One region of the Spirillospora sp. NPDC048823 genome, then DNA from elsewhere that is predicted to be linked to it. Evidence: riboswitches for the same ligand, from Rfam matches in the RefSeq annotation. Region 1 holds a riboswitch; the other holds the start of a gene.

The links. Region 1 has a riboswitch for glycine ahead of gcvT (glycine cleavage system aminomethyltransferase GcvT). Riboswitches for the same ligand answer to the same signal wherever they lie in the genome.
Region 2: linked by a shared signal. The riboswitch ahead of gcvP (aminomethyl-transferring glycine dehydrogenase) and the one ahead of gcvT (glycine cleavage system aminomethyltransferase GcvT) in region 1 are both predicted to bind glycine.

What each region holds. Positions count from the first base shown of each region.
Region 1 is NZ_JBICUT010000011.1:114,450-124,007, forward strand. It holds gene ACGFK0_RS24585 (carboxymuconolactone decarboxylase family protein) at 1-443, shown strand, start outside; gene ACGFK0_RS24590 (L-serine ammonia-lyase) at 515-1,888, opposite strand; gene glyA (serine hydroxymethyltransferase) at 1,944-3,200, opposite strand; gene gcvH (glycine cleavage system protein GcvH) at 3,203-3,592, opposite strand; gene gcvT (glycine cleavage system aminomethyltransferase GcvT) at 3,662-4,756, opposite strand; glycine riboswitch at 4,922-5,018, opposite strand; gene ACGFK0_RS24610 (hypothetical protein) at 5,069-5,389, opposite strand; gene ACGFK0_RS24615 (M50 family metallopeptidase) at 5,634-6,932, shown strand; gene ACGFK0_RS24620 (PLP-dependent cysteine synthase family protein) at 6,922-8,019, opposite strand; gene ACGFK0_RS24625 (hypothetical protein) at 8,108-9,214, shown strand; gene ACGFK0_RS24630 (ATP-dependent DNA ligase) at 9,239-9,558, opposite strand, start outside.
Region 2 is NZ_JBICUT010000008.1:43,187-52,744, reverse strand. It holds gene ACGFK0_RS19790 (DUF881 domain-containing protein) at 1-277, shown strand, start outside; gene ACGFK0_RS19785 (FHA domain-containing protein) at 589-1,122, shown strand; gene ACGFK0_RS19780 (MerR family transcriptional regulator) at 1,176-1,907, shown strand; gene ACGFK0_RS19775 (bifunctional nuclease family protein) at 2,050-2,520, shown strand; gene ACGFK0_RS19770 (MerR family transcriptional regulator) at 2,862-3,467, shown strand; gene ACGFK0_RS19765 (YbhN family protein) at 3,541-6,048, opposite strand; glycine riboswitch at 6,316-6,410, shown strand; glycine riboswitch at 6,411-6,518, shown strand; gene gcvP (aminomethyl-transferring glycine dehydrogenase) at 6,581-9,457, shown strand.

The DNA.
Region 1 (9,558 bases):
CCAAGGAGTTCACCCACGAGGCGATGCGCGGGCCGTCCGCCTGGTCGGTGGGCGACCGGGAGCTGATGGCGGCCTACGTGTCCGAAGTGAACGGGACCGCGTTCTGCGTCGGCGCGCACACCGCGACGGCAAGCCAGGCGTACCAGGACGGGCCGCGGGTCGCGGCGGTGCTGGCCGACCTCGAAACCGCGCCCGTCGAAGAGCCGCTGCGGGCCACGCTGCGGATGCTCGGCAAGCTGACCCGGGAGGGAAAGGCCGGCGCCGAGGACATGCGGGAAGTGCTGGCCGCCGGTGCCTCACCCCGGCAGATCCAGGACGCGCTGGCGGTCTGCGCCGCCTTCAACATCACCGACCGGCTCGCCGACGCCTTCGGCTTCGAACCGCTCACCCCCGAGGGCTACGAGGCAGGAGCCAGATACCTGCTCAAACGCGGCTACCGGTAGCCGGACCGCGTACGTTCACCCGGACCGGCCGTACGTCCCCGCGTCAGCCTCCCCGCGTCAGCCTCCCGGTGTCAGCATTCGATGACGTTCACGGCGAGGCCGCCCCGGGAGGTCTCCTTGTACTTGTCGAGCATGTCGCGGCCGGTGTCGCGCATCGTCTTGATGGCCTTGTCGAGGGAGACGAAGTGGCGGCCGTCGCCGCGGAGGGAGATGCGGGCGGCGCTGATGGCCTTGATGGCGCCGACGGCGTTGCGTTCGATGCAGGGGACCTGGACGAGGCCGCCGACCGGGTCGCAGGTGAGGCCGAGGTTGTGCTCGATGCCGATCTCGGCGGCGTTCTCGACCTGCTCGGGGGTGCCGCCGAGGACCTCGGTGAGGCCGGCGGCGGCCATGGAGCAGGCGGAGCCGACCTCGCCCTGGCAGCCGACCTCGGCGCCGGAGATGGAGGCGTTCTGCTTGAACAGGACGCCGATCGCGCCGGCGGTCAGCAGGAACCGGACGATGCCGTCGTCGTCGCAGCCGGGGACGAAGCGGTCGTAGTAATGCAGGACGGCCGGGATGATGCCGGCGGCGCCGTTGGTGGGGGCGGTGACGATGCGGCCACCGGCGGCGTTCTCCTCGTTGACGGCCAGGGCGAAAAGGGTGACCCAGTCCATCGCGTGGAGGGGGTCGGACGCCTTTTCGGTGGACAGCTGGCGGTGCAGCTGGGGTGCGCGGCGGCGTACCTTCAGGCCGCCGGGCAGGAGGCCCTCGCTGGTGCAGCCCCGGGTCACGCAGGCGCACATGACGTGCCACAGGTTCAGGAGGTCGTCGTGGATCTGCCGTGCCGTCCGGCCGAACGCCTTTTCGTTCTCCAGCATGAGGGCGGAGATCGACAGGCCCGTCTCCCGGCAGCGTTCGAGGAGTTCGGCGGCCGTGTCGAAGGGGTGGGGCAGGGCGGTGTCGTCGGGTTTGATGCGGTCGGCACCGGTGGCGTTCTCGTCCACGACGAAGCCGCCGCCGACGGAGTAGTAGACCCTTGTGCGCAGTTCGTCGCCCGAGGCGTCGAGGGCTGTGAAGCGCATGCCGTTGGGGTGGCCGGGGAGCGATTTCCTGCGTTCGAAGACGAGGTGTTCGTTGACCACGAAGGGGATTTCGTGGTCGTCGAAGAGGCGCAGGGTTCCGCGTTCGCGGATTCTCTCCAGGCGGGCGTCTATGCCGTCGACGTCGACCCGTTCGGGTTTGTCGCCTTCGAGGCCGAGGATGACGGCCTTGTCGCTGCCGTGGCCCTTTCCGGTGAGGCCGAGGGAACCGTAAAGCACCACCTGGACGGAGGCTGTCTTCTCCAGGAGGCCGTCACGGTGCAGGGCTTGGGCGAAGCGGTGTGCGGCGGCCATCGGGCCGCCGGTGTGGGAGGACGAGGGGCCGATCCCGATTTTGAACAGGTCGAAAACGCTGATGGCCATTGCTACTCCGTTGTAGCTCGCGCCCCCTCCCGGAATGGAAGGGGGCGCGGTGCCGTCACAGGTCCGGGTACAGGGGATGCTCGTCGGCGAGGGCCTTCACGCGGGCCGACAGGGCGTCGCGGTCGAAGGCCGGCTGGAGGGCCAGCGCGATGATGTCGGCGACCTCGGCGAAGTCGGCGGTGGTGAAGCCGCGGGTGGCGAGGGCGGGTGTGCCGATCCGCAGGCCCGACGTCACCATCGGCGGACGCGGGTCGTTCGGGACGGCGTTGCGGTTGACGGTGATGCCGATGCCGTGCAGGCGGTCCTCGGCGTCGCGGCCGGTGAGGTCGGAGTCCACGAGGTCGACAAGGACGAGGTGGACGTCCGTGCCGCCGGTCAGGACCCTCACGCCGGCCTTGGCGGAGTCCTCGGCGAGAAGACGTTCGGCGAGGAGCCTGGCTCCCTCGACGGTGAGGGACTGGCGGGCGCGGAACTCGTCCGAGGCGGCGATCTTGAGGGCGACGGCCTTGGCGGCGATCACATGCTCCAGCGGGCCGCCCTGCATGCCGGGGAACACCGCGGAGTTGATCTTCTTGCCGTACTCCTCGCGGGCGAGGATCAGGCCGCCGCGGGGGCCGCCGAGCGTCTTGTGCGTGGTGGTCGTGACGATGTCCGCGTACGGGACGGGCGACGGGTGCAGGCCCGCGGCGACGAGGCCGGCGAAGTGCGCCATGTCGACCATGAGCAGGGCACCGGACGAGTCGGCGATCTCCCGGAACGCCGGGAAGTCGAGCTGCCGCGGATACGCCGACCAGCCCGCCACGATCATCTTGGGACGGTGCTCGGCCGCGAGGGACGCCACCTCGTCCATGTCGACCAGGCCGTCCTCCGCGCGGACGTGGTACGGCACCACGTTCAGCGTCTTGCCGGAGTAGTTCAGCCGCATCCCGTGGGTGAGGTGCCCGCCGTGCGCGAGGTCGAGCCCGAGGATCGTGTCGCCGTGCTGCAGCATCGCGAAGTACACGGCCGTGTTGGCCTGCGCGCCGCTGTGCGGCTGGACGTTCGCGTGCTCGGCGCCGAACAGCGACTTGGCGCGGTCGATGGCGAGCTGCTCGGTGACGTCGACGTGCTCGCAGCCGCCGTAGTAGCGCCGGCCGGGGTAGCCCTCGGCGTACTTGTTGGTGAGGACTGAGCCCTGCGCCTCCAGGACCGACACCGGCGCGAAGTTCTCCGAGGCGATCATTTCGAGGGTGGACTGCTGCCGACGGAGCTCGGCGGCGACGGCCGCGGCGACCTCCGGGTCGGCCGCGGCGAGCGAATCGTTCAGGCTCAAGATCAGCTCTCCTCGATCAGCTTGTCGTAGGCGACGGAGTCGAGCAGGTCGCCCGGCTCGTCGGAGATGCGGACCTTGAAGATCCAGCCCTCGCCGTACGGGTCGTCGTTGATGACCTTGGGCTCGTCCACCACCGCGCTGTTGATCGCGGTGATCTCGCCGCTGACGGGGGAGTAGATGTCGCTGACGGACTTGGTCGACTCGATCTCGCCGCAGGGCTCGCCCGCCTCGACGGCGTCGCCCTCGGACGGCTGCAGTTCGAGGTAGACGATCTCCCCGAGGGCGTCGGCGGCGTGCGCGGTGATGCCGATGGTGACGATGCCGTCCTCGCCACCGAGGCCGGACACCCACTCGTGCTCTTCGCTGTAGCGGAGCTGCTCCGGAACGCTCACGATCACTTCTTTCTGGTCATGGTGGGGTGTCACTGTGGGGGTGACCCCCGCACCCTCACACCTTCTCTTCTAGGAACGCTTGTAGAACGGGAGGGCGACCACGTCCACCGGCTCGTGCCGGCCGCGGACGTCCACCGCGAGGTCCGTCTCCTCGGCGCCGCTGTCGAGGTACGCCAAGGCGATCGGCGTGCCCAGTGTGGGCGACGGGGCGCCGCTCGTCACGACCCCGCACGGCGTGCCGCCCGACGTGACGACCTGATACCCCTTTCGCGGCGCGCGACGCCCGCGCGCGACCAGTCCCACGAGCCTACGGCCGGGCGGGGTCTGCGCCAGCGCCGCCAAGGCGGTCTTTCCAACGAAGTCGCCCGGCTTGTCCAGCTTCACGATCCGGCCGAGGCCCGCCTCGAACGGCGTCGTCTCGGCCGTCAGCTCGTTGCCGTACAGCGGCATGCCCGCTTCGAGACGGAGCGTGTCGCGCGCGGACAGCCCGGCGGGGACGACGCCGTCCACCCCGGCGAGCGCCTTCCACAGCGCGACGGCGTCGGACGCGTCGACGAACAGCTCGAAGCCGTCCTCGCCCGTGTACCCGGTGCGCGCGATGAGGGCGTCGACGCCCGCGACCCGCCCGGCGACGACCGCGTAGTACTTGAGGTCGGCGACGGCGGCGTCGGTGAACCCTTCGAGAATTTCCTGGGAACGGGGACCCTGCAGGGCGATCAGCCCGTAGGTGCCGGAACGGTCCTCGACGGCCGCCTCGAAGGCCGCTGCCCGTTCGGTCAGCGCCTCCCGGACGACGCCCGTGTTGGCGGCGTTCGCGACGACCATCCAGGTGGCGTCGGCGAGCCGGTAGACGATCACGTCGTCCAGGACGCCGCCGTCCTGCCCGCAGACCACCGTGTAGCGGGCCTTGCCCACCGGCATCGACGCGAGACTGCCGACCAGCGCGAAGTCGAGCGCCGCGCCCGCGCCCGGCCCGGAGACGAAGATCTCCCCCATGTGCGACAGGTCGAACAGCCCCGCGCCGGTGCGGACGGCCTGGTGCTCGGCGGTCTCGCTCGCGTAGCGCAGCGGCATCAGGTAGCCGGCGAAATCGACGAGGTTCGCGCCGAGGTCCTGGTGGACGTCGTGCAGCGGCGTCTTCTTCGCGGTCGGGTCGGCGGACATCGGTTCGGCTCCTTCGTCGCGGGCGCGTATGGTCCATCGTCCCACTCGCGCACCGGTCGGCTCGGTGCCTCCCCCTCTGTCATCGGCGCCTGAGAGATTCACCCGCCACCGGGGCGGGCTTTCACCTTCGGCGGGGGACCCGGGCCCCCGCTTTCCAGAGGTCGCCGTACCCGTGCGGTCCATGGTGCCTGAGAGGTTCCGGGGAGGATTTGCTCCTTCGGCGTCCCTCACCGGCTGCAAGGGACTCTCCCGCACGGGATCATCGGCTGCGCCAGTATTGCATTCCTCTGCGTGCGTCCGATACCGCCGGATTCAGCGCGGCTGGGCGGGCGGGGACGACGACAGGGCCTTCATGCACGCGCGCAGGGCTGTCATGCGCTTCTTGATCTCCTTCTCGGCCGGTGTGGCGGTCGGGTTCGGGCTGGGCAGCTCAACGCCCTGCTTGCGCATGCAGTCGTTGAACGCCTTGGCCGCCTTCGACTGCCCGGGCGGGGTGGGCAGGACCGTCGTCCCCTTGCCGGACGACGAGGACGAAGGGCCGGGTGACTCGGCGGCCCCGCCGCCGTCGCCGGAGCCGCCGCATCCGGCCAGGGCGAGCATCAACGCCAGGGCCGCTACATGACCGCGTTTCAAGGCAGTACCTCCATGGACCGGGGTGGGGCCGCCATGATGCGCAGGTGGCGTGGCGCGCGAATACTCTCGTGCGTGCCAATGGCGTGGGGGCCGCTTAGCAACTCGGTTCCAATTCGGGGCCGTGAGGGCGTCCGGCCGCCTTGCGCGCTGGTTCAACCAAACCGGGAGCCGTGCCGTACTCTGAGTTGGGTTGCTGGAGACCACCCCCCGGTGAGCGGGGTGCACGACCGGAGGGGCTAGCCGCATGGCATACCTGGCTGGAGCGTTGATTCTGTTCTTCGGCCTCCTGGTGTCCATCGCGCTGCACGAGCTCGGGCACTTCTCGTTCGCCAAGCTGTTCAAGGTGCGGACCACCCAGTTCATGGTCGGGTTCGGTCCGACGATGTGGTCGTGGCGCCGCGGCGAGACCGAGTACGGGATCAAATGGATTCCGCTCGGCGGCTACATCCGGATGATCGGGATGCTGCCACCGCGCAAAGGAGACGCACCCGGGAAGATCCGGCAGGCCAGCACCGGCCCGTTCCAGGGGCTCATCGAGTCCGCGCGCGGGGTGGCGCTGGAGGAGGTTCGGCCGGGAGACGAGACCCGCGTCTTCTACGGCAAGAAGTGGTGGCAGAAGCTGCTGATCATGTCCGGCGGGCCCGCGATGAACCTGCTGCTGGCGGTGGTGTTCTTCGCGATCCTGCTGATGGGCATCGGCACGAACCAGCCGCAGCCGGTGATCCGGGAGGTCGCCGAATGCATGGTGCCGGCGAGCCAGTCCGAGCTCACCGAGTGCCCGGCGAACGCCGCGCCGACCCCGGCGAAGCAGGTCGGGCTGCAGGCCGGTGACCAGATCGTCGTGTTCGGCGGCCAGAAGATCGACGACTACCGGCAGCTGCAGGAGCTGATCCGCGGGGCGGGCGGGCAGACCGTGCCGATGACCGTCGAGCGCGACGGGCGGGACGTGAAGCTGAACGTCCCGATCACCCGCAACCGGATGTACCACCTGGAGGACCCGGACAAGATCGTCGAGGTCGGGTTCCTCGGCATCACGCCGACCAGCGCCGTCGAGCGGCAGGGCCCCGGCGCGGTCGCGAGCACGATGGGCGACCTCACCGCCCGCACCGCGGGCGCGCTGGTGCGGATGCCGGAGAAGATGGTCGGCATCTGGGAGGCGGCGTTCGGCGGGGAGGAACGCGACCCGAACGGCCCGATCGGGGTCGTCGGCGTCAGCCGGATCGGCGGGGACGTCGCCGCGTCCGACACCCTGACCGGGACCGAGAAGGTCTCCTACTTCGTGATGCTGCTCGGGTCGCTGAACCTCGCGGTCGGGATGTTCAACCTCGTCCCGCTGCTGCCGCTGGACGGAGGGCACATCGCAGGCGCCCTCCTGGAGGCGATCAAGAAGGCGTTCGCCAAGGTCTTCCGGAGGCCCGACCCCGGCTATGTGGACGTGGCCAAGGCGTTGCCGGTGACCTACGTGATGGCGGCCGTGCTGATCATCATGGGCGGGCTGCTCATCTACGCCGACCTCGTCAACCCCGTCCGTTTCACAGGGTAGCGGGCAGCTCACCGGTCTTCAGGAAACCGTTCAGCGCGGCGAGGTAGGGCCCTATGTCCAGGCCCTGCTCGGCCAGCCACGCGTCCGACCCGTAGGTGCCGGTGTAGCGTTCGGCACCGTCGCAGATCAGCGTGACGACGCTGCCGCGTTCCCCGGCCGCCCGCATCTGCGCGACCAGCACCGCCGCGCCCCACATGTTGGTGCCGGTCGAGCCGCCGACGTCGCGGCCGCTGACCTCGCTCGTCCAGCGCATCGCCGCGACGGACGCCGCGTCCGGTACCCGGATCATCCGGTCGATCACCGCGGGCATGAAGGACGGCTCGACGCGGGGACGGCCGATACCCTCGATCCGCGAGCCCGCCGCCGTCCGCTCCGGGTCCGCGTCGGCGAACGAGCCGAAGAACGCCGACCCCTCCGGGTCGACGACCGCGAGCCGCGTCTGGAACCGCCGGTACCGCGCGTACCGGCCGATCGTCGCGGACGTCCCGCCGGTGCCCGCGCCCACCACCACCCAGGACGGTTCGGGGAACCGCTCCAGCCGCATCTGCTCGAAGATCGACTCGGCGATGTTGTTGTTGCCGCGCCAGTCCGTGGCCCGCTCGGCGTAGGTGAACTGATCCATGAAGTGCCCGCCGCACTCGGCCGCCAGCCGCCGCGACTCGTCGTAGATCGACGACGGGTCGTCCACCAGATGGCAGCGGCCGCCGTGGAACTCGATGAGCTGGATCTTCTCCGGGCTGGTGGACGCGGGCATCACCGCGACGAACGGCAGCCCGAGCAGCCGCGCGAAGTACGCCTCCGACACCGCCGTCGATCCGCTGGATGCCTCGATGATCGTCGTGTCGGCGCGGATCCAGCCGTTCGCCAGCCCGTACAGGAACAGCGACCGCGCGAGCCGGTGTTTCAGGGAACCGGTGGGATGGACGGACTCGTCCTTCAGATACAGGTCGATGCCCCACTCCGGCGGCAGCGGGAACACGTGCAGGTGCGTGTCGGCGCTGCGGTTGGCGTCGGCGTCGACGAGCCGGACGGCCTCGGAGATCCATGCCCGGTACCCGGGGTCGCAGCGGTCCTCGATGCGGGTCACGGCGGTTTCTCCTCGGATCGTCGCTGATCGGCCGCGTCCCACGATATCCGTGCATGTCACCGGGCATGATGGAGGCTACGGGGGGCAGATGATCGGGATGTTCGACGCGCGGATCGTGGAGACCGGGCGGCTTCCGCTGTTCGGCTTCTTCGTCGCGTTCATGATCACTTTTGTGCTGACGCGGGTGAACGTCCGGCTGATCCGCTCGAACGTGCGGTGGTTCCGGAACGTGACCGCCGGTGACGTGCACATCCACCATGTCGTGTTCGGCGTCGTGCTGATGCTGGCGGGCGGCGTGGCGAGCCTGGCCGTCCCCGACGCGTTCGTCGGCCTCGACCTGGCGGCGGCCGTCGTGTTCGGGATGGGCTCCGCCCTCGTCCTGGACGAGTTCGCGCTGATCCTGCACCTCAGCGACGTCTACTGGACGGAGAAGGGCCGCGCTTCGGTCGACGCCGTCTTCGTCGCCATCGCCGTGACGGGGCTGCTGCTGCTCGGCGTCCACCCGCTCGGCTACGAGAGCCTCGGGCTGGACTCCGGCGCCGGCGCCGGCTCCATGTCGCCCTTCTACGCCGCGTTCCTCGTCGTCAACCTCGCCTTCGCCGTGCTGACGCTGCTGAAGGGCAAGATCTGGACCGGGCTCATCGGCCTGTTCGTCCCCGCGCTGCTGGTCATCGGCGCGATCCGGGTGGCGCGGCCCGGGTCGCCCTGGTCGCGCTGGCGGTACGACCGGGAGTCGCGCAGGTACCAGCGGGCCGTCCGGCGGGAGAAGTCGATCCGCCGGCCGCTCATCCGGGGCAAGATCTGGGTGCAGGAGTTCATCGCGGGACGGCACGACCTCATCCCGCCCGAGCTGCTGCAGCGCCGCAACGAGGCGGCCGAGCGCGCCCGCCGCCGGCGGCTCGCCCGCGTGCAGCGCAGGGCCGCGGCCCGAGCGGAGCGCAAGGCCGCGTCCCCCTTCCGGCGCAAGACCGGGACCTGGGCCGAACGCCGCGCCGAGGCCCGCGCGCGGCGCCGTGCCCAGACCCGTGCGCGGCGCGGCGCCGTCACCCGCGGCGGGAACGCGTCCCGGATGAGGACACGCGCCGCGTCCAGACGCCGCGACCGCCCGCCCGCCCCGGAACGCGACGCTCGCCAGTCCCCGGAGGAGGAGGAACCGCCGACCGGCGGGCGCCCCCGAGCCGGGACATCCGGCTGACCCGCCCCGGCCCGGGGCCGGGGGCTAGTCCGGGGGCCAGTCCATGACGGGGGTGACGGCGCGGACGGTTTCGATGGTGTCGGCCTCGGCGGCGGACTTGTCGGGCCGGTAGCGCAGGACGCGGGCGAAGCGGAGCGCGATGCCGCCCGGGTAGCGGGGGCTGTGCTGGACACCGTCGAACGCGATCTCGACGACCAGCTCGGGCCGGACGTGCACCGTCCAGTCGTCCTCGCGCACGGCGAGTTCGCGGAGCCGCTTCGTCTGCCAGGCCAGCATCTCGTCGGTGAGGCCCTTGAACGTCTTGCCGAGCATGACGAACCCGCCGGTCTCGGGGTCGCGGGCAC
Region 2 (9,558 bases), on a different contig from region 1:
CCTGGAGGAACTCCGGGACGCGGGCGCGGAGGTCGTCCAGGTCAACAACGTGCGCGCCGGGGTCGACACCTACTTCCTGGACGGCCCCGGCGGCATCCTGGCCGACGGGGAGCCCCTCACCGCCCCGTACCGCTTCCTCGCCATCGGCGACCCCCACACGATGACGACCGCCCTGAACATCCCCGGCGGCCTGGTGAAGACGCTCCAGGGAGCGGGGGCGTCCGTCCTGATCAACCCGCGCGCGAAAGTGACCGTCGGCGCGATACGGTCTCCGTAGAGGGAACGGGGGAAGCGGTGAACCGGGCGCCCGGCACAGGCGTCGCGATCGGGCCGTCCGCGCGGCGGCATAGACCTGCGATCATTGACGAATGTAGTTTGGACCGGTCGGCTCACCGTTCCAGTTGACCCCTCGGGTAATACCCGCGTAAGTTGCGGCGACCGTCGCGTGAGCGGCCGGTGAGTTGGACCGTGGTCGGGGGACGGGTCCCCGGCGTGGGTTGGTTTGATGGATGCGCGTGGCGCAGGCGGCTCCCGCTGCGGCGGGACGGCCGCGGGCGGTACGCCGATGGTAGGAGGCCGAGCCGATCGATGCCGAGCGTCTACTGCACGCAGTGCGGTCACGCCAACCCGGACGATGCCCGCTTCTGCTCGAACTGCGGCACTCCGCTGACGCGGAGTTCGCCGTCGCCGCCTCCCCGCGAGTCCCCTGGTGAGTCCACGTCCACGATCTCCATCGGCGGGTTCGAGGCCCTGGACACCGACGCGGGCGCCGAGGAGCCGGCCGGCCCCGACCAGATGGCCATGGAGGCCCTCCCTCCGGGGACGGCGCTGCTCGTGGTCAAGCGGGGCCCCAATGCCGGCAGCCGCTTCCTCCTCGACAAGGACCGCACATCCGCCGGCCGGCACCCCGAGAGCGACATCTTCCTGGACGACGTCACCGTCTCCCGCAGGCATGCCGAGTTCTCCCGCCAGGGCGGTGCGTTCTCCGTCCGCGACGTGGGCAGCCTCAACGGCCTCTACGTCAACCGGCAGCGGATCGACCAGGCCGCGCTGTCGGGCGGCGACGAGGTCCAGATCGGAAAGTTCCGGCTGGTGTTCCTGACCAACCCGGCGCACGGCTGACCGGCGGAGCACGGCGAGCACGACACGAGGTCGCGGCGACGATGGGAGGGGCCTTGAACGCGCAGCCAGCCCGGTCCCTGATGACGATCGGGGACGTCCTCGGGCTGCTCCGGCCCGAATTCCCCGACATCACCATCTCCAAGATCCGGTTCCTGGAGTCCGAGGGCCTGGTCGAGCCGCAGCGCAGCCCGTCCGGCTACCGCAAGTTCGGCGCCGCCGACGTGGAGCGGCTCCGGTTCGTCCTCGCCGCGCAGCGCGACCACTACCTGCCGCTGCGCGTCATCCGGCAGCATCTGGAGGCGTGCGACCGCGGCGAGAGCGTTCCGCCGCTCGGCTCCCGCAAGCCCGGCGACCCCGGTACGCCGCAGCGCCGCCCCCGCACGCTCGTCGCCGCCGACACCACCGCCGACGACCCCGCCGTCCGGCTGACGCGCCGCCAGCTCCTGGACGGCGCCGGCATCGACGAGGCCCTCCTGGCCAGGCTGGAGGAGTACGGGCTCGTCCGCAGGGCCGGCGCGCACTACGAGGGCGACGCGCTCAGCATCGCGCGGGCCGCCGCGGCGCTCGGCGAGTTCGGATTCGAGGTCCGGCACCTGCGGGCGGTCAAGGCCGCCGCCGACCGGCAGGCGGGCCTCATCGAGCAGATGGTCGCGCCGCAGCTGCGGCGCCGCAGCCGGGGCGCCCACGAGCAGGCCGCCGAGATCGCGCGGGAGATCGCCGCCCTGTCGGTCAGGCTCCACGCCGCCCTGGTGTCGGCCGGTCTCCGTGAAAGCCTCGACCGCTGATCATGGGCGCCGCGGAGGATTTTGCCGGACCCGCGGCAACACGAGCTGTCCGGGGCGGGGTGTACGTTGGCTACAGGGTTCGGTCACGAATCGATCCGCTGCACGTGGTGATCGAGATAGCGAGAACCAGCAGGGAGCCGCAGTGAAGCAGATGGAGGTCGTCGGCGTCCGGGTCGAGATGCCCTCCAATCAGCCGATCGTCCTGTTGAAGGAGACGGAGGGCGATCGTTACCTGCCCATCTGGATCGGGGCGGTGGAAGCGACCGCGATCGCCTTCGCCCAGCAGGGGGTTCTGCCCGCCCGCCCCCTCACCCACGACCTGTTCCGCGACGTGCTCGACGCCCTCAGCGTGCAGCTCCGCACCGTCAACATCACGGCGCTGCGCGAAGGCATCTTCTTCGCCGACCTCATCTTCTCCAACGGCGTCGAGGTGAGCGCCCGCCCCTCCGACTCCATCGCCCTGGCCCTGCGCACCGGCGCCACGATCTTCGCCAGCGAGGACGTCCTCGAAGAGGCCGGAGTGGCCATCCCGGACGAGCAGGAGGACGAGGTGGAGAAGTTCCGCGAGTTCCTCGACACCATCTCCCCGGAGGACTTCGGCCGCGCGGGCTGACGGACGCCCGCCGCCGGGTCCGCATGACCGCGACTGCGCGGGGCATAGAGCGAACGTGGGGAATGTCACCCTCGGGTGTATGGTCATGCCCTGCCGCGATTGGTTGTGCATCGCCCCGGACCTGCCGGTTTTTACCGGGCGGCCTCCGGGGTAAGAGTGGTGAGGCGGTGAAGGTGCGCAGTTTGCCCACGTGAAGCCGGTTCATCCGGGCATGCGACGCGCCGACGGTGAACGTTGACCACACCCTGACCGGCACCTACCGTGCTGGTGGAACACCCGTGGTGTAATTCGTCAAACCCCCTTGACGAAGCGGCACGGGCTGATAGAAGCCGGAGGTCCGCGTGGCGGTGAGCAGCGGCGAGGGCAAGGCGACCCCCGACAGGCACATGGCGTCCCGGCAGGCCGGAGAGCAGGGCCTGCTCTTCGAAACCCAGGTCTCGGCGCCGCCGGAGGATGTCGGTTACCGCGGCCCGACCGCGTGCTCGGCGGCGGGGATCACCTACCGGCAGCTCGACTACTGGGCGCGCACGAAACTGGTGGAGCCGAGCGTGCGGCCGGCGCACGGGTCGGGCAGCCAGCGGCTCTACAGCTTCCGCGACATCCTCGTCCTGAAGGTCGTGAAGCGGCTCCTGGACACCGGTGTGTCGCTGCAGCAGATACGCACGGCCGTCACCCACCTGCGGGACCGGGGCGTCCGGGACCTGGCGCAGATCACGCTGATGAGCGACGGCGTCAGCGTGTACGAGTGCACTTCGCCCGACGAGGTCGTCGATCTGCTGCAAGGCGGGCAGGGCGTGTTCGGCATCGCGCTCGGGAGGGTGTGGCAGGAGGTGGAGGGCAGCCTCGCGGAACTACCCGGTGAGCGGGCCGCCGCCGCCGACGACGACCCGTCCGAGCACCCCCACGACGAACTGGCCGGCCGGCGGCGCGCCCGCCGCACCGGCTGACGACCACGGCCTGACGACCACGGCCTGACGACCACGGCCTGACGACCACGGCCTGACGACCACGGGCAGGCGATCAGAGCGACTCCCGGCGCTGCAGGTAGGTGAACGCGCCCCATCCCGGCAGGACCGGCAACCACAGCGTGAGAAGCCGGAAGAGCAGCACCGCCGACGTCGCCGTCTCCGCGGTGAGCCCCGAGATCGTCAGCGCGAGCGTCAGGGCCCCCTCGACGGCGCCGAGGCCACCGGGCGTCGGTGCCGCCGACCCGACCGCGTTGGCGGTGAGGAAGACCACCACGACGGTCGTCAGCGGCAGCGACCCGCCGAAGGCGCGGATCGAGGCGTCCAGGCAGAGCACGAACGCCGCCGTCAGCAGCAGCGTCCCGCCCATTCCCGTGACCAGCTTCTTCGGGGTCTGCAGGACGTCCACCAGCCGGGGCACCACACCGGAGAACATGCTCTTCAGCCGCGACGTGACCTCCCGCCGGACCCGCGGGACGGTCATCGCCAGCCCCGCCAGCAGCCCCAGCGACAGCACCGCGATGACGATCGTGCGGGACGGCGCGAGGTCCTGTGTCGCCTTCGTCGTCGAGCCGGTGAGGAACCCGAACAGGATCAGCAGCAGGATGTGCGTGACCAGCCCCATCAGCTGCGACGCGCCGACGCTCGCCACCGCCAGGCCGGGCCGCAGCCCCGAGCGCTGCAGGTAGCGGGTGTTGACCGCGACGCCGCCCACGGCCGCCGGCGCCACCAGCTTCACGAACGACGCGGCGACCTGGACCAGCACCGTCCGCCCCAGCGGCAGCCGCTCCGGCACGAACCCCATCAGCATGAGCGCCGCGGCCACGTAGGTGAGGGCCGCCCCGCCCAGCGCGGCCAGGGCCCAGTGCCAGCTCGCCGCGGACGCCATGGTCCCCACGTCCATGCTCGCGACCTGCGGGATGACGATGTAGGCCGCGATCGACAGCGCCACGATGCTGAAGATCGTCCGGGGCCGGAACCGTTCCAGCCTGGCCGGTGCGACCTCCGTCTCCGGCTTCAACCGGACGATCTGCTCCCGGATGCGGGTCAGCACCTCCCGGTCGTGGCGCAGCGCCGTCCGGGTCGTCCGCGACAGCGCCACCCTCTGCAGCAGCGGCACCGCGGCGGCCAGAGGCTCCTCGCCCAGCACCGACGCGGCGGTGCGGACCGCCCGCTCCGGCCCCGCCCGCAGCGCGAGCGTCGTCAGCAGCTGCGCCAGGTCGAGCCGCAGCGCCAGGTCGCCCGACGCGGTCTCCCCGGCCCGCAGGTCGGTGATGTAGGCGCGGCCGTCGCCGCCGACCACGATGGCCTCGTCCTGCAGCCGCCGGTGCGCGAGCCGGCCCGCCTGCAGCGAACGGAACTGCCGCCACACGTCCGTCAGCAGCGCGTCGGTGATCTCCTCGCCGGGGACGTCGGCGAGCCGCCGCCCCGGCACGTGCTCGAACGCCAGCAGCGCCGCCTCCGTGCCGACCTCCGACGTGCCGACCAGACGGGGGGTCCGGGCGCCCGCGGCGTCCACCGCGTACGCCATCAGCGACTCCTGCTCCAGGGACCTGCGCAGCGACCGCAGCGCCCGCCCCGTCGTCGTGGACCGCAGCCGCAGCAGCCGCCAGACGCGATACAGCACCCCCGCCGTCTGCTGGTCGCGGTCCAAGACGCGGAGTTCGAGGTCCCATTCGCCGCGGCCGCCGTGGCGGACCGGGAGACGCGCACCGCCGCCGTCCCCCTCCTCGTCCCCGTCCCCGTCCCCGTCCTCGGGACGGGGGGCGAGGACGACGCCGTACCGGCGGGTCTCCTCGGCGCCGCCGGCGGGGTCGTCCAGGCGCGCGGCCCGCTCCGGGCGCAGCCCGAGCCGTTCGAGCGCCGCGACGACCGCCGTGCCCGCGGGACGCGGGTTCGGCGTGCCGACGACGTACAGGGTGCCGTGGCCGATGGCGCGTCCGAGGAAGTAGGTGGCCGCCAGCGCGGACACCGAGGCGTAGTTGGCGGTGAGGCCGGTCAGCGCCGCCAGCCCGATCATCGTCCACGTCGCGGCCTGCCACCGGGCGCGCCCGGCCATTCCGACCGCGCTGACGAAAGCGATCACGGGGGCGATGTCGGTGTGGATGGGGGCCGTCTCCGTGCCGCCCCAGATCAGCGAGTCCAAGACGCCGCCGGGCGCCGCCCGCACCACGAGGTCGTCCAGCCCGACCGTGATCCCGAATGCGATCATGGCGGCCAGCAGCGCGATCGCGACACGCGTCCCGTCCTTGTGGAACAGCCGCTCGATGCCGAACGCGATCGGCGCGGCCAGCACGCCGAAGCTGGAGATCAGCGTGGCCAGGGACAGCAGCAGCCAGGGCGCGTGCGCGGTGCCCTCCTGGATGTCGGCGTGCAGGCCGTGCGTCGTCCCCTTCGCGAACGACACCAGCAGCATCACCGCCGCCAGGCCGGTCACCGACGCGGCGAACCTGATGGCGTCCGACGGGCGGCGGATCCGGTCGGGCTGGGCGGGCTCGTCGACGGGCACACCTGAGGCCGCGCCCTGCCTGGGACGCACCGTTCCGTCGCGGGTCTGCGTCACGCCGTACCGCCGCCCTGACCATCCGTCATCGCGATCAGCGTCCCAGAACCGGCGGCGCGCCGTCGAGCGGCCGGCGGCCGTCCGGCCGTCGTGTGTGCACCGGCAGCCCCATCTCGCGTCCCGAGGCCCCGAGGCCCGTTACCTCCCAGGTCAGACCTCCATATCCTACTCATTGGTAAGGCGGGATGCCGCCGGTCGCTCGCGCCGGGCCGGGGAGGGCCGATCCCGGGCCGCGGCTTTGGGTAGGGTTTGTCGAGGACATGCCGTCGACCCTGTGCGGGAGAGACCCCACGCCGCCAGCGTGGGGCGCCGAAGGGGCAACCTCCCCGGAACCTCTCAGGCAAAAGGACCGCTGGGCGAGGCACCTCTGGAAAGCAGGCGTCGGTCCCCGCACGCGGGGAAGGGCGTCTCACCGAAGGGGAAACCCCGCCGCGCGGGTGAAGCTCTCAGGTGCCGATGACAGAGGGGGAGACCGGCCGCCGGCCCCGCGCCGGCGGCGGATCTGAGCATCGCAGCAGCCAGGAGGCTCTCCATGACCGCCCAGTTCTTCGCCCCCGTGGCCTCGCCGCAGCACCCCCGTTCCACGTTCGCCGACCGGCATGTCGGCCCCTCCGCCGCCGACCAGGCCCGGATGCTCGCCGTGATCGGCTACTCCGGCATCGAGGCCCTCATCGACGACGCGGTGCCCGCCGCGATCCGCACGTCCAGGCCGCTGGACCTGCCGCCCGCGCTGAGCGAGCCCGCCGCGCTGGAACGGCTGCGCGAGCTCGCCGCCCGCAACACCGTCCTGACGTCCATGATCGGCCTCGGCTACCACGGCACGGTCACCCCGGCCGTCATCCTGCGCAACGTCATGGAGAACCCCGGCTGGTACACCGCCTACACCCCCTACCAGCCGGAGATATCCCAGGGGCGCCTTGAGGCCCTGCTGAACTTCCAGACCGTGGTCGCCGACCTGACGGGCCTGCCGGTCGCGAACGCGTCCATGCTGGACGAGGGAACCGCCGCCGCAGAGGCGATGGCCCTCGCCCACCGCGTCTCCAGGCGCAAGGACCCAGGGACGTTCCTGGTCGACGCCGACGCCCTCCCGCAGACGATCGACGTCGTGCGGACGCGGGCCGTCCCGCTCGGCATCGAGGTGGTCACCGCCGACCTGGCCGGCGGGCTTCCCGAGGGGGACTTCTTCGGCGTGCTGCTGCAGTACCCGGGCGCGTCCGGCGCCGTCCGCGACCTGGAGCCGGTCATCGGCCAGGCGCACGACCGCGGCGCCAGGGTCGTCGTCGCCGCCGACCTGCTCGCGCTGACGCTGCTGCGCCCGCCGGGCGAGTCCGGCGCCGACATCGCCGTGGGCTCGACGCAGCGGTTCGGCGTCCCGTACGGCTTCGGCGGCCCGCACGCCGGCTACATGGCGGTCGGCGAGGGGATCCAGCGGCAGCTCCCCGGACGGCTCGTCGGCGTGTCCGTCGACGCCGGCGGCGCCCCCGCGCACCGGCTGGCGCTGCAGACCCGCGAGCAGCACATCCGGCGCGAGAAGGCCACCAGCAACATCTGCACCGCGCAGGTCCTCCTCGCCGTCATGGCGAGCATGTACGCCGTCTACCACGGGCCGGAGGGACTCGCCGCGATCGCCCAGCGGACGCACCGCCGCGCCGCGGAGATCGCCGCGGGGCTGCGCGGCGGCGGCGTGGAGATCGTCCACGACGCGTTCTTCGACACCGTCCTCGCCCGCGTCCCCGGCCGCGCCGCGGAGGTCGTCGCCGCGGCCCGCGAGCGCGGGATCAACCTGCGTCCCGCCGGCGCCGACCACGTCGGGATCGCCTGCGACGAGACGACGCTGCCCCGGCACGTCACCGCCGTCCTGGAGGCGTTCGGCGTCCCGGCCGCCGGCGCCGCCGAGGCGGCCGAGGCGCTCCCGGACGGGCTGCGCCGCGAGAGCCCCTACCTGACCCACCCGGTCTTCCACGCGCACCGCTCCGAGACCGCGATGCTGCGCTACCTGCGCAGACTCCAGGACAAGGACATCGCCCTCGACCGCTCCATGATCCCGCTCGGTTCCTGCACGATGAAGCTGAACGCCACCGCCGAGATGGAGCCGATCACCTGGCCGGAGTTCGCGGACATCCACCCGTTCGCCCCCGTCGACCAGGCCGCCGGCTACGTCGAGCTGATCGGCGAACTGGAGCGCGCGCTCGCCGAGATCACCGGGTACGCCGAAGTCTCCGTCCAGCCGAACGCCGGCTCGCAGGGCGAGCTGGCCGGCCTGCTCGCCATCCGCGGCTACCACGCATCCCGCGGCGAGCGGCACCGGGACGTGTGCCTGATCCCGTCGTCCGCGCACGGCACCAACGCCGCCAGCGCCGTCATGGCCGGGATGCGCGTCGTCGTCGTCAAGTGCGACGAAGGCGGCAACGTCGCCCTCGACGACCTGCACGCCAAGATCGGCCGGCACGGCGACCGGCTCGCCGCGATCATGGTGACCTACCCGTCCACGCACGGCGTCTTCGAGGAGACGATCACCGACGTGTGCGCGGCCGTGCACGAGGCCGGCGGCCAGGTCTACGTGGACGGCGCCAACCTCAACGCGCTCGTCGGCCTGGCCCGTCCCGGCGAGTTCGGGTCGGACGTCTCGCACCTCAACCTGCACAAGACGTTCTGCATCCCGCACGGCGGCGGCGGCCCCGGCGTCGGGCCGATCGGCGTCCGCGAGCACCTGGCCCCGTTCCTGCCGAACCACCCGCTCCGCGCCGAGGCGGGCCCCGAGACGGGCGTCGGCCCGATCTCCGCGGCGCCGTGGGGCTCGGCGGGCATCCTGCCGATCTCCTGGGCGTACATCGCGATGATGGGCCCGGACGGCCTGCGCGCCGCCACCGAGGGTGCGATCGTCGGCGCCAACTACCTCGCCGCCCGCCTCGCGCCGCACTACCCGATCCTGTACACCGGCCGCAACGGCCTCGTCGCCCACGAGTGCATCGCCGACCTCCGGAAGATCACGAAGGAGACCGGGATCACCGCCGAGGACGTCGCCAAGCGCCTCATCGACTACGGCTTCCACGCCCCGACCCTGTCGTTCCCCGTCGCCGGAACCCTGATGATCGAGCCGACCGAGTCCGAGGACCTCGCCGAGCTCGACCGGTTCTGCGACGCCATGATCGAGATCCGCCGCGAGATCCAGCGGGTCGCCGACGGCGGCTACGACCGCGAGGACAACCCCCTCAAGAACGCCCCGCACACCGCCGCCTGCCTCATCTCCGACGACTGGAAGCACGCCTACACCCGCCAGGAGGCCGCCTACCCCGTCCCCGCCCTGCGCGACGACAAGTACTGGCCGCCCGTCCGCCGCATCGACCAGGCGTACGGCGACCGCAACCTCGTCTGCTCCTGCCCGCCCCCGGACGCCTTCGAGGACTGAGCCCGGAAGCGGGGGCACAATTCGTGATCTTGGTGAGGTTCAGGGTGTCGCCGCGAGACGTGGAAGGGCCGGATCGCTAGGCTTTTCCGGCGACCCCGACC